Regions from separate parts of the Rhizobium sp. AN5 genome, predicted to be linked through region 2. Evidence: predicted binding sites of a transcription regulator. Region 2 holds the regulator's gene; the other holds the start of a gene.
The links. The regulator PhoB, encoded in region 2, activates phosphate uptake and scavenging genes when phosphate is short. The targets are predictions, from matches to a motif close to TGTCATNNANCTGTCAT.
Positions count from the first base shown of each region.

Region 1 (5,037 bases), 1.4 Mb from region 2:
CGCAAATCAAAAACTAGGGCTTGCGTGGAACCGTTACCAAGATGTTAATCTGGTACACAGGAATCAGTTGACCGGTGTGTGGCGCGTAATCGAGGGGTTGGCAGGATATGGCTGATAGGATGTCATCGAAAACGATAGTCGATGTCGAGGACCTTTCGGCCGATGCCGTGGACCTGACCGAAATCACCGGCGCGGTGAAATGGTTCGACGTTGCCAAGGGTTTCGGCTTTATCGTGCCTGACAATGGCATGCAGGACGTGCTGCTGCATGTCTCCTGCCTGCGTCGCGATGGGTATCAGACTATTCTCGAGGGTACGCGCATCGTTGCCCTCATCCAGCGGCGTGACCGCGGCTTTCAGGCCTTCCGCATCCTGTCGATGGATCAGTCCACCGCCGTTCACCCGTCGCAGCTGCCGCCGGTGCGCACCCATGTGCAGGTCACGCCGTCAAGCGGGCTTGAGCGTGCAATCGTCAAATGGTTCAACCGCACCAAGGGTTTCGGCTTCTTGACGCGCGGAGAAGGCACTGAAGATATTTTCGTGCATATGGAGACGCTGCGCCGTTTCGGCCTCACGGAACTGCGTCCGGGCCAGGTGGTGCTGGTGCGCTTCGGCGATGGCGACAAGGGTTTGATGGCGGCGGAAATCCACCCCGACAACCCGGCCCCGATCGGGATGTCGCACTGATGGCCGCTGTGTTTCGCAACTTGATGAAGAGCGCCGTTCTGGCGCTTCTTTTTTTCACGCTCTCAAGCGCCACACAGGCTCAACAGCAGCAGACGTTTCAATCCGAACCGCTGACGATCAAGACCGCTTCAGGAGAAACCCACGAATTTGTTGCGGAACTGGCGCTGGACAACGCCCAGCGCGAACAGGGCCTGATGTTTCGCAAGTCCATGCCACTTGAAAGCGGCATGCTGTTTGATTTCGGCAAGGAGCGGGATGTGGCCATGTGGATGAGGAATACTCTCATTCCGCTCGACATGCTGTTCATTGCCCGGGACGGGCGCATAACCCATATCCACGAAAACGCCGTGCCGCATTCGGAAGCGATCATAAGCTCCCGTGGGTCGGTAAAATTCGTGCTTGAACTGAATGGCGGCACTGCCAAACGCTACGGCATCAGACCGGGCGATGTAGTCCGCAGTGCACAAATCGGCAACCGGAAATGAGTTGCCGCGTTACTGCGTCTGAAAAGGCCGGACGACGTTTCGCCCGGCCGGCAAGATGTCAGTAGACCGGCTCGATATGGCTCAAAATCCGGCAATTGGAAATGGATGCGGCAAGATTGATGGCAATGTCGATTGCCTCGACCGAATCCGCCGTCCCTTCAAGATAGATCACGTCATTTTCGACGGTTGCGGAAATCCGCGACTTCTCGAGACCGTTTTCGAAAGCCAGTGCAGAGGTGATAGCCTCGCACACACCCGCCATGCGGTCTCCAAAGAAGCTTTCCTGAATGCCTGACAAATTGAACATGTGCGTTCTCCTTCTTGGCTATTACAACGCCCGAATCACGGTTTTGTTCATCTCCGGTTCATCAATTCGTTCATCTTCCATTCATCTTGGCAAATTGGAACCCCCTGCCCGATCACATTTTAGGTGATCGGGAACCATTTCGTGAGGTGAGCATTTCGCGCATGGGAGTGAAATCTGCAGTCAAGGCGCATGAAACAGGGAGGAGAATGACATGCTGATTAACAGAACGGAGCCGTGTCACCACGCCTCGTGGATGAAGCCGGTGGCGATCCACCTGCCGCTATCCGCAGCGGTGGAAATCTACAGCCCTCTGGTGGCGCTGGACATGCTGATGTACCGCTGGCCGGAAGAACACGGACCGGAATATGAGGACGCACGCAGGAACTGTCTCGATGCTATCGCCGGAAAATGCGACATCGAAAAAGCGCGGGAATCGTTTCTTGTCGCAAGCAGCCACGCGCACATTCTGAACATCCACTAGCTCGTAATGCGGAAGGTTTGGCGAATATTATAGGCTAAATATCAATCACTTACGGTGATGACAACCGGATGAGCGGCAGGTCGATCTGCGTTCGTCAACATGCCTCCAGAGGTCAAAACGACGGGCAATCCACCTGCGTGGATCGCCCGTTTTATTGAAGCCTGAGCTTTGTCCCATTCAAATGACCAGGAGCAAAGGGATCGAGGGTTGCTGTCAGATACACCGTCTTAATTTTCCTCAGGCACCGGCAGTCAATACTCGGATAGATTTCGTTCTTCCAATCGGTGTTTCGACGTGACTATTCCTGACACCGCGACACGCCCGCTTCGTCGTTATGGCATTCAAACCGGGCAAACAACCGTCTCCCCTCGCGAACAGGGAGCCTGCAAAAACTGTTCACGCTTTCTCGGTAACAAACGCGGCATCGACCGGTGCGCCAGAGGCGCATGAACGACCGAAGTCGGATCCTTCCCGCGGAAGATGACATGTAACTGTCATGCAAACGTTATAATCCGCAATGACGAATTCCATGGAATCGGTTGGCGGGTAAACCGCTGAAAGCTTGGGAGTGGAACTGGCCAGCATGGAAACTGTTTTTGCCCTTTGTGCAATTCTGCTCCTCGCCTTCAATCTTCTCGGTGTCGTTCTGGCAGGCTGGCGGCTGAAAAGACGCGATACGGACAGTGCACTTGTCCGGCAGAAACCGCCGGTATCGCTGGTGGTGCCGCTGCGCGGCATCGAAACTTTCACACCGCTGACGCTGTCGCGCGCCTTCCAGCTCAACTGGCCGGACTATGAGCTGCTGTTCTGCGTCGCCGACGAGTTCGATCCCGTGATCGAGGAAGTGCGCAAGGCAAGCGCGGCCTTCCCCGCAGTTTCAGCGCAATTGCTCATCGGCGATGATCGCATCAGCGCCAATCCCAAACTGAACAATTGCGTCAAGGGCTGGCGCGCTGCCCGACACGAATGGGTCATTCTGGCCGATTCCAATGTTTTGATGCCAAAATCCTATATCGAAACCATGATGTCGGCCTGGCGGCCGGATAGCGGACTGGTCTGCTCGCCGCCACTCGGCTCCCGGCCGGATGGCTTTTGGGCGCATGTGGAATGCGCCTTCCTCAACGGCTCGCAAGGCCGCTGGCAATATGCGGCGGAAGCCATCGGCACGGGCTTCGCGCAGGGCAAATCGATGTTGTGGAACAAGCCGTTCCTGGAAGAGCGCGGCGGCATCCGCGCGCTCGCGGCCGAAATCGCCGAAGATGCCGCCTCCACGAAGCTGGTCAGAAATGCCGGTCGCAAGGTACATCTGGTGTCGGCCCCGTTCGAGCAGCCGCTCGGACAGCGCCATGCCGGTGAGATCTGGTCGCGGCAGACCCGCTGGGCGCGGCTACGGCGCGTCACCTTCCCGCAATATTTCGCCCCGGAAATACTCACCGGCGCGCTTCCCCCGCTCCTCTTCGCACTCGCTGCCGCCGTTGCCGCGGATGCGAACCTTGCCGTCACCGCGATTGCCGTACTCGCCATCATGTACGGCCCGGAACTGGCGCTCGCAGCTCTCAACCGGTGGCCGATATCTCTCTATACCCTTCCGGCAATGATCGCGCGGGATGTCATCATGCCATTCGTCTGGGTACGCAGCTGGATCGGCAGCGCGGTTGCATGGCGCGGCAATGTCATGACGATAGGCACGGCCGAAAGCACTTTGGCCGGACCTTCAGCGGACTGAACGGAAGCTATTCTTTGAAGGGGTTACGCCGACAAGCGAATGTTTCGCTTTAAATGGTCGGAGTGGAGAGATTCGAACTCCCGACCCTCTGGTCCCAAACCAGATGCGCTACCAGACTGCGCTACACTCCGCCGAGGCGATGGCTGGGGAATACACGGTTCACCCGCAGTCCGCAACAGGGAAATTCATCTTTGTTGAGCCCATTGTCTCGATTATCGAAAACTCATGCAAAGCGGTGGGACCGTGAAGAGGCTGCAAGGGATAATCGTCTTGACTCTCACCTGGAGTCGGTCCATTTCAAATTCAGCGTTCCTGACACGATTTGGTTATTCTATTCAGGTACGTGAATAGTAATCCGGGGCGCATGCCCCACCGCCCAACCGGAGCAGTTTCGACATGCCTGCGAAGATTTACCGCCCTGCAAAGACCGCCATGCAATCCGGCAAGGCGAAAACCAATGTCTGGGTTCTGGAATTCGACGCTGAGGTCCCGCGCAAGATCGATCCGATCATGGGATACACCTCGACATCCGACATGAAGCAGCAGGTCAAGCTGACATTCGAGACGCAGGAACAGGCAGAAGCCTATGCGCAGCGCAAGGGCATCGAATACCGCGTCATCCAGCCGAAGGAAGCGACCCGCAAGGTTGTATCCTACACGGATAATTTCCGCTTCAACCGCACCCAGCCCTGGACGCATTGAAGAAGACGCACTGAACGATTTTCAGCCGGAGCAATAATAGTCCGGCACGACGGCCCCTTAGCTCAGCTGGATAGAGCGTCGACCTTCTAAGTCGAATGTCGCAGGTTCGAATCCTGCAGGGGTCGCCATCTTCACCTAACCTGCCGCTTTCGGAATCCAGATTGCGGAAATGTCGTCGCCATACGGCATTGCCTCACTCTCCAAACCACAGATCCCTACCCAGGCGCACACGACGGCATCCATCTTGTCCTCGAAAGCCTTCATTTCCCATCCCTTCGCGTTCGTCGCGGGAATGATGAGTGCATCGGCAACCCCGCCTATCCGTCGATCGAGATGTGCGATGATGAACGACCAGATCTCGAGGAGTTTGGCGCGGCGGTCTGCGGACGTATCCGACCGCCAGTAGCTGCTGACTTTTCCCTGCTTATACGGAAGCCGTTTCGCGGCGTTGGTCAGTTCAACGAGCGCGGGGTGCGGGTAGACTTCGAGCAGACCGGGACTGCTGATTTCCCTGGTTAATAACGGATATCCCGCAAGTTCAAACCCCATTTTGAGATCATCACTGACCTTGCCGGGCCTGATTGCATTTGGGGTGTGGGTGCCGCATTGCCGGGAACCATAGGCGGAAGACACCAGATTGTCCGAAGCAC
Region 1 covers NZ_OCMJ01000004.1:1,578,227-1,583,263, forward strand. The annotation lists gene CRP02_RS20305 (cold-shock protein) at 108-686, shown strand; gene CRP02_RS20310 (DUF192 domain-containing protein) at 686-1,171, shown strand; gene CRP02_RS20315 (BON domain-containing protein) at 1,230-1,478, opposite strand; gene CRP02_RS20320 (DUF982 domain-containing protein) at 1,690-1,959, shown strand; gene CRP02_RS20330 (ceramide glucosyltransferase) at 2,543-3,685, shown strand; tRNA gene CRP02_RS20335 (tRNA-Pro) at 3,740-3,816, opposite strand; gene CRP02_RS20340 (ETC complex I subunit) at 4,082-4,387, shown strand; tRNA gene CRP02_RS20345 (tRNA-Arg) at 4,439-4,515, shown strand; gene CRP02_RS20350 (DUF429 domain-containing protein) at 4,523-5,037, opposite strand, start outside.
Region 1: CRP02_RS20330 (ceramide glucosyltransferase) is a predicted target of PhoB. The motif match lies at 2,441-2,457, and genes of this name have one in related genera.

Region 2 (5,037 bases):
CGAAGCCCCACAGATGGGAATGTGCATCGCCGAGTTCAAGCACCCGGCCGATAGCGGTCAGATGACGCCCATGCACCATGCGATAATGGACTTCTGCGCATGGAGCCGGTTTTCCGCCTCGTCGAAGACCACCGATTGCGGCCCGTCGATCACTGCATCCGTTACTTCCTCACCGCGATGCGCCGGCAGGCAGTGCATGAACAGCGCTTCCTTGTTGGCCTTCGCCATCAGCGCTTCATTGACCTGATAAGGCTGGAAGATATTGTGGCCGCGCGCCTTGTGTTCCTGGTTCATGGACACCCAGGTATCGGTGACGACGCAATCAGCGCCCGCCACTGCCTTGTCGGCATCGTGGTACAGCGAGATTTCGCCGCCATTGTTGCGCGCCCAGTTCAGGAACTTGTCGTGCGGTTCCGAACCCATCGGTACTGCCATCGCCATGCGGTAACCGAAACGGGCGGAGCCCTCCACGAACGAATGCAGCACGTTATTGCCGTCACCCGTCCAGGCAATGGTCTTGCCCTTGACCGGGCCGCGATGTTCCTCGAACGTCAATATATCCGCCATGATCTGGCAAGGATGCGTATCGTCCGTCAGGCCGTTGATAACAGGCACGGTGGCGTGTTCGGCAAGCTCGAGCAGACGCGAATGATCAGTGGTACGGATCATGATGGCATCGACATAGCGCGACAGCACCTTGGCCGTATCGCCAATCGTTTCCGCGCGGCCGAGCTGCATTTCCGTGCCCGACAGGAAAAGGGTCTCACCGCCGAGCTGGCGCATGCCGACATCGAAGGAGACGCGGGTGCGTGTGGACGGCTTTTCGAAGATCATTGCCAGCATCTTGCCGGCAAGCGGCTTTTCCGCTGTGCCGGTTTTGGTGGCAATCTTGCGCGTGCGCGCATCATCAAGAATTGTCCGCAGATCCTCCGACCCGACGGCCGAGAGGTCCAGAAAATGTTTTGGTGAACCCATTCTAATCTGTCCCATGCTTGCGAGCCCCTGAAGAGAGGCCCGCTCTTGATTTTTTCAGGCGCTTTTTGCCTGTTTCGCAACCGTCAGGGAGGCGGCAGCCGCGTCGATACGTGCAAGACCCTCACGGGCCTCTTCAGCCGTGGTCACGAGCGGCGGCAGAAGACGGATGACATTGTCGCCCGCAGGCACGCCAAGCAGATGCTCTGCGCGCATGGCCTGCAGCAATTCGCCCGAAGGAATCTTCGCCTTGATGCCCAGAAGCAGACCTTCGCCGCGAATTTCCTCGATCACGTCGGGATACCGGTCCTTGAGCGAGGCCAGCCCCTGCCGGAAGACCAGCGAGACGTCACGGACCTTCTCGAGAAAACCTTCGGAGAGAACGACGTCAAGCACGGCATTGCCGACTGCCATGGCCAGCGGGTTGCCGCCATAGGTGGTGCCATGCACGCCCGCCGTCATGCCGGAAGCGGCATCTGCCGTGGAAAGGCATGCGCCGAGCGGGAAACCGCCGCCGATACCCTTGGCGACTGCCATGATATCGGGCGCAACACCGGTATGTTCATAAGCAAACAGCTTGCCTGTGCGGCCGACACCCGTCTGAACCTCATCGAAAATCAGCAGCAGGCCGTGCTCGTCGCACAATCCGCGCAGGATTTGCAGGAATTCCTTGCTGGGCGAGCGAATGCCGCCCTCGCCCTGGATGGGCTCGATCAGAAGTGCTGCAGTCTCAGCCGTGATGACGGCCTTGAGGGCATCGACATCACCGAACGGAACCTGATCGAAACCTTCGACCTTGGGACCGAAACCTTCGAGGTATTTCTGCTGGCCACCCGCGGCGATCGTCGCAAGTGTACGGCCATGGAAAGCGCCTTCGAAGGACACGATGCGGAACTTCTCCGGATGGCCCTTGGTATAATGATAACGGCGGGCAGTCTTGATGGCGCATTCCAGGGCTTCCGCGCCTGAATTTGTGAAGAATACCTTGTCCGCGAAAGTCGCTTCCGTCAGGCGCCTGGCGAGTTTTTCCTGTCCCGGCACTTCATAAAGGTTCGAGACGTGCCAGACCTTCTCGGCCTGCGTCTTGATCGCATCAACGAGGTGAGGATGGGCGTGGCCCAGCGAGTTGACAGCAACACCGGCCGCAAAATCCAGATATCGCTCGCCGCTTTCCGTGAACAGCCATACACCCTCACCGCGCTCGAAGCGCAAGGGGGCTCTTGAAAACGTATCAAACAATGGCGCGCCGGCTTCGGCCATGGCTGTATCACTCCTTGCGCAGATGCGCTGTCAAACTGTTGTCAATAGGCTTGCGGGGTTATCCCTCGCCTGAAAATCAAAATGCCGCCTTGCGGCGGCAGGGGCACTATTGTCACTTCGTTTGCCGATGTCAACAAAAGTCAGCGTTTCCCGGGCTTCTCAAGCACTAGTATGCGGCGGCGAACCAGCCCCAAGGTGTTGCCTTTCAGACTCAATACGCCAGCAAGTTGGGGAAAACCGGAAAATCGATTCCAGATGATTCCCGCGACTCTTGCCACGGAGTCGGGCTGGCACTAGGTTAATCGCTAATTACTAGACTGCATTGCGGCGGAACTAGTCACCGAAAATCAGGCAGAAACCACGCTTGCGGCATGCCCGCGAGACGGAGAGGGATTCTGCCGAAAATACACGCGACAAGCGGAGAAGCGGCATGAACTGGACAGACGAACGAGTCGAAAAGCTCAAGAAATTGTGGTCCGAGGGCCTTAGCGCCAGCCAGATTGCAGCGCAGCTGGGCGGCGTCAGCCGTAATGCCGTGATCGGCAAGGTCCATCGTCTCAATCTGCCGGGACGCGTCAAGGCTGGCGGTCCTGTGACTTCGGCACGCTCCGCGCCGAAGCGCACCGCTGCCCCTGCGCCGCGCGCGACCACTTTCGCAGGTCGCGTCAACGCGGCACCGGCGCGCATCCTCACCCGTTCGAACGCGGCAACGGCGCTGCACGAGGAGATCGATATCGAGACCGCGCAGGTGCTCGATTACGTTCCTTCCAAGAACGTGGTCACGCCGATTTCCCGTCGCCTGACGCTGACGGAACTGACCGAGCGCACCTGCAAGTGGCCGGTTGGCGATCCGCTGAAGGACGACTTCCATTTCTGCGGTTGTGAAGCGCTGGAATCTTCGCCTTATTGCAAGTTCCATGCGAAACTCGCCTACCAGCCGGTGAGCGAGCGCCGCAAAGCTTGAGTGTTGCGGCACGCATTCAGCACTCAAAAATTACGGGCCTTCGGGCCCGTTTTTTTATGGTAAAAACCAAACAGGCTCCGGGGTTGGCTTGATAGCACGACGCACCCGTTACCCTTACTATTGGGCGTGACCCTTCAATCCGGATTTCAACGCGCCGCCGATCTCTCGGGTCAAAACGGACAATGGCATCGAGTTGGGCGGGTATTCATATAGAAAAAGCCCGAAACCGTTTCAGATTTCGGGCTTCCTGATTTTTTGGTGCACTACTTCGCCAGCTAAACTATCTGGTTCCGCTTCGCTCAAGCTTCCATCGAATATCCCGCACCACGCACCGTGCGGATGACATCTTGCATGTGCGAGAAATTCAGGGCCTTGCGCAGACGTCCGACATGCACATCGACAGTGCGCTCATCGACATAGATATCGTGACCCCAGACGCCATCCAGCAATTGCGAGCGGGAAAACACCCGACCCGGCGACGTCATCAGGAATTCCAGCAAGCGGAATTCCGTCGGGCCGAGGCGCACTTCGCGGCTTTTGCGGTGAACGCGATGGGTCTCGCGGTCCAGTTCGATATCGCCGCATTTCAGCACCGACGAAAGAACCTCCGGACGGGCCCGGCGCAACATGGCCTTGACCCGGGCCATGAGTTCCGGCGTCGAGAACGGCTTGACGACATAATCGTCAGCGCCGGTAGCGAGACCGCGAACCCGTTCGCTCTCTTCGCCACGCGCCGTCAGCATGATGATGGGCAGGCGTTCTGTTTCCGGCCGCATTCTCAAGCGCCGGCACAGTTCGATACCGGAGACACCGGGCAACATCCAGTCCAGGATGAGAAGATCCGGAATGCGCTCCTGCAGCCTGATTTCCGCCTCGTCGCCACGGGGTATCGTGTCGACGTCGTATCCCTCAGCCTCGAGATTGTAACGAAGCAGGACGCTCAATGCTTCCTCGTCTTCCACAACTGCAATCTTGGGCACCATATGCTGAACTCCGCAAGCTTCTGCTTGTCTGTTACTCGGTCACCGAACCAAGCGTGTTGGAACTGTCGTCTTTCGGACGCTCGCCCTCCGGCTGGCTGCCGGTGGTCATGTAATAGATCGTCTCTGCGATATTCGTCGCATGATCGCCGATACGCTCGATGTTCTTGGCGCAGAACAGAAGATGCGTGCAGGTGGTGATGTTGCGCGGGTCTTCCATCATGTAGGTCAGAAGCTCGCGGAAGAGCGACGTGTACATGGCATCGATTTCCTCGTCGCGCTCACGGATCGCATTGGCCTTTTCGGCGGAACGCGTGGAATAGACGTCAAGGACTTCCTTGAGCTGCACCAGCGCCAGGTCGGACAGATGCTCGATGCCGCGGGCGAGCTTGCGCGGAACGCCGGTGCCGGCGACAGCGATGACGCGCTTGGCCGTGTTCTTGCCAAGATCGCCGACGCGTTCGAGATCGGCGGCGATACGCAGGGTGCCGATGATCTCGCGAAGGTCTGCCGCCATCGGCTGACGCTTGGCGATGGTTACGATCGCCTTGTCGCCGATTTCGCGCTCAGCGTGGTCGAGAATTGTGTCGTCCGAAATGACTTTCTGCGCGAGCGCCGCATCGGAATTGACGAGCGCGCGCACGGCGTCACCGCACATCTGCTCGGCAAGACCGCCCATTTCGGCGATGCGGCGCGTCAGAAACTTCAGTTCGTCGTCATAGGCAGACAGGATATGCGAATGGGTCGTTGTCTGTGTCATGGTCTATTCCTCCGGCTTGGCCTGCATGCGCGTGCCCAACAGCGGGGCACGGCAGAGGCACCAGTCTTGTACGGTTACGATAAAGCACCGGCCGGGGATCA
Region 2 covers NZ_OCMJ01000004.1:195,201-200,237, reverse strand. The annotation lists gene argF (ornithine carbamoyltransferase) at 58-975, opposite strand; gene CRP02_RS13215 (aspartate aminotransferase family protein) at 1,030-2,232, opposite strand; gene CRP02_RS13205 (GcrA family cell cycle regulator) at 2,663-3,196, shown strand; gene phoB (phosphate regulon transcriptional regulator PhoB) at 3,496-4,179, opposite strand; gene phoU (phosphate signaling complex protein PhoU) at 4,211-4,936, opposite strand; gene pstB (phosphate ABC transporter ATP-binding protein PstB) at 5,035-5,037, opposite strand, start outside.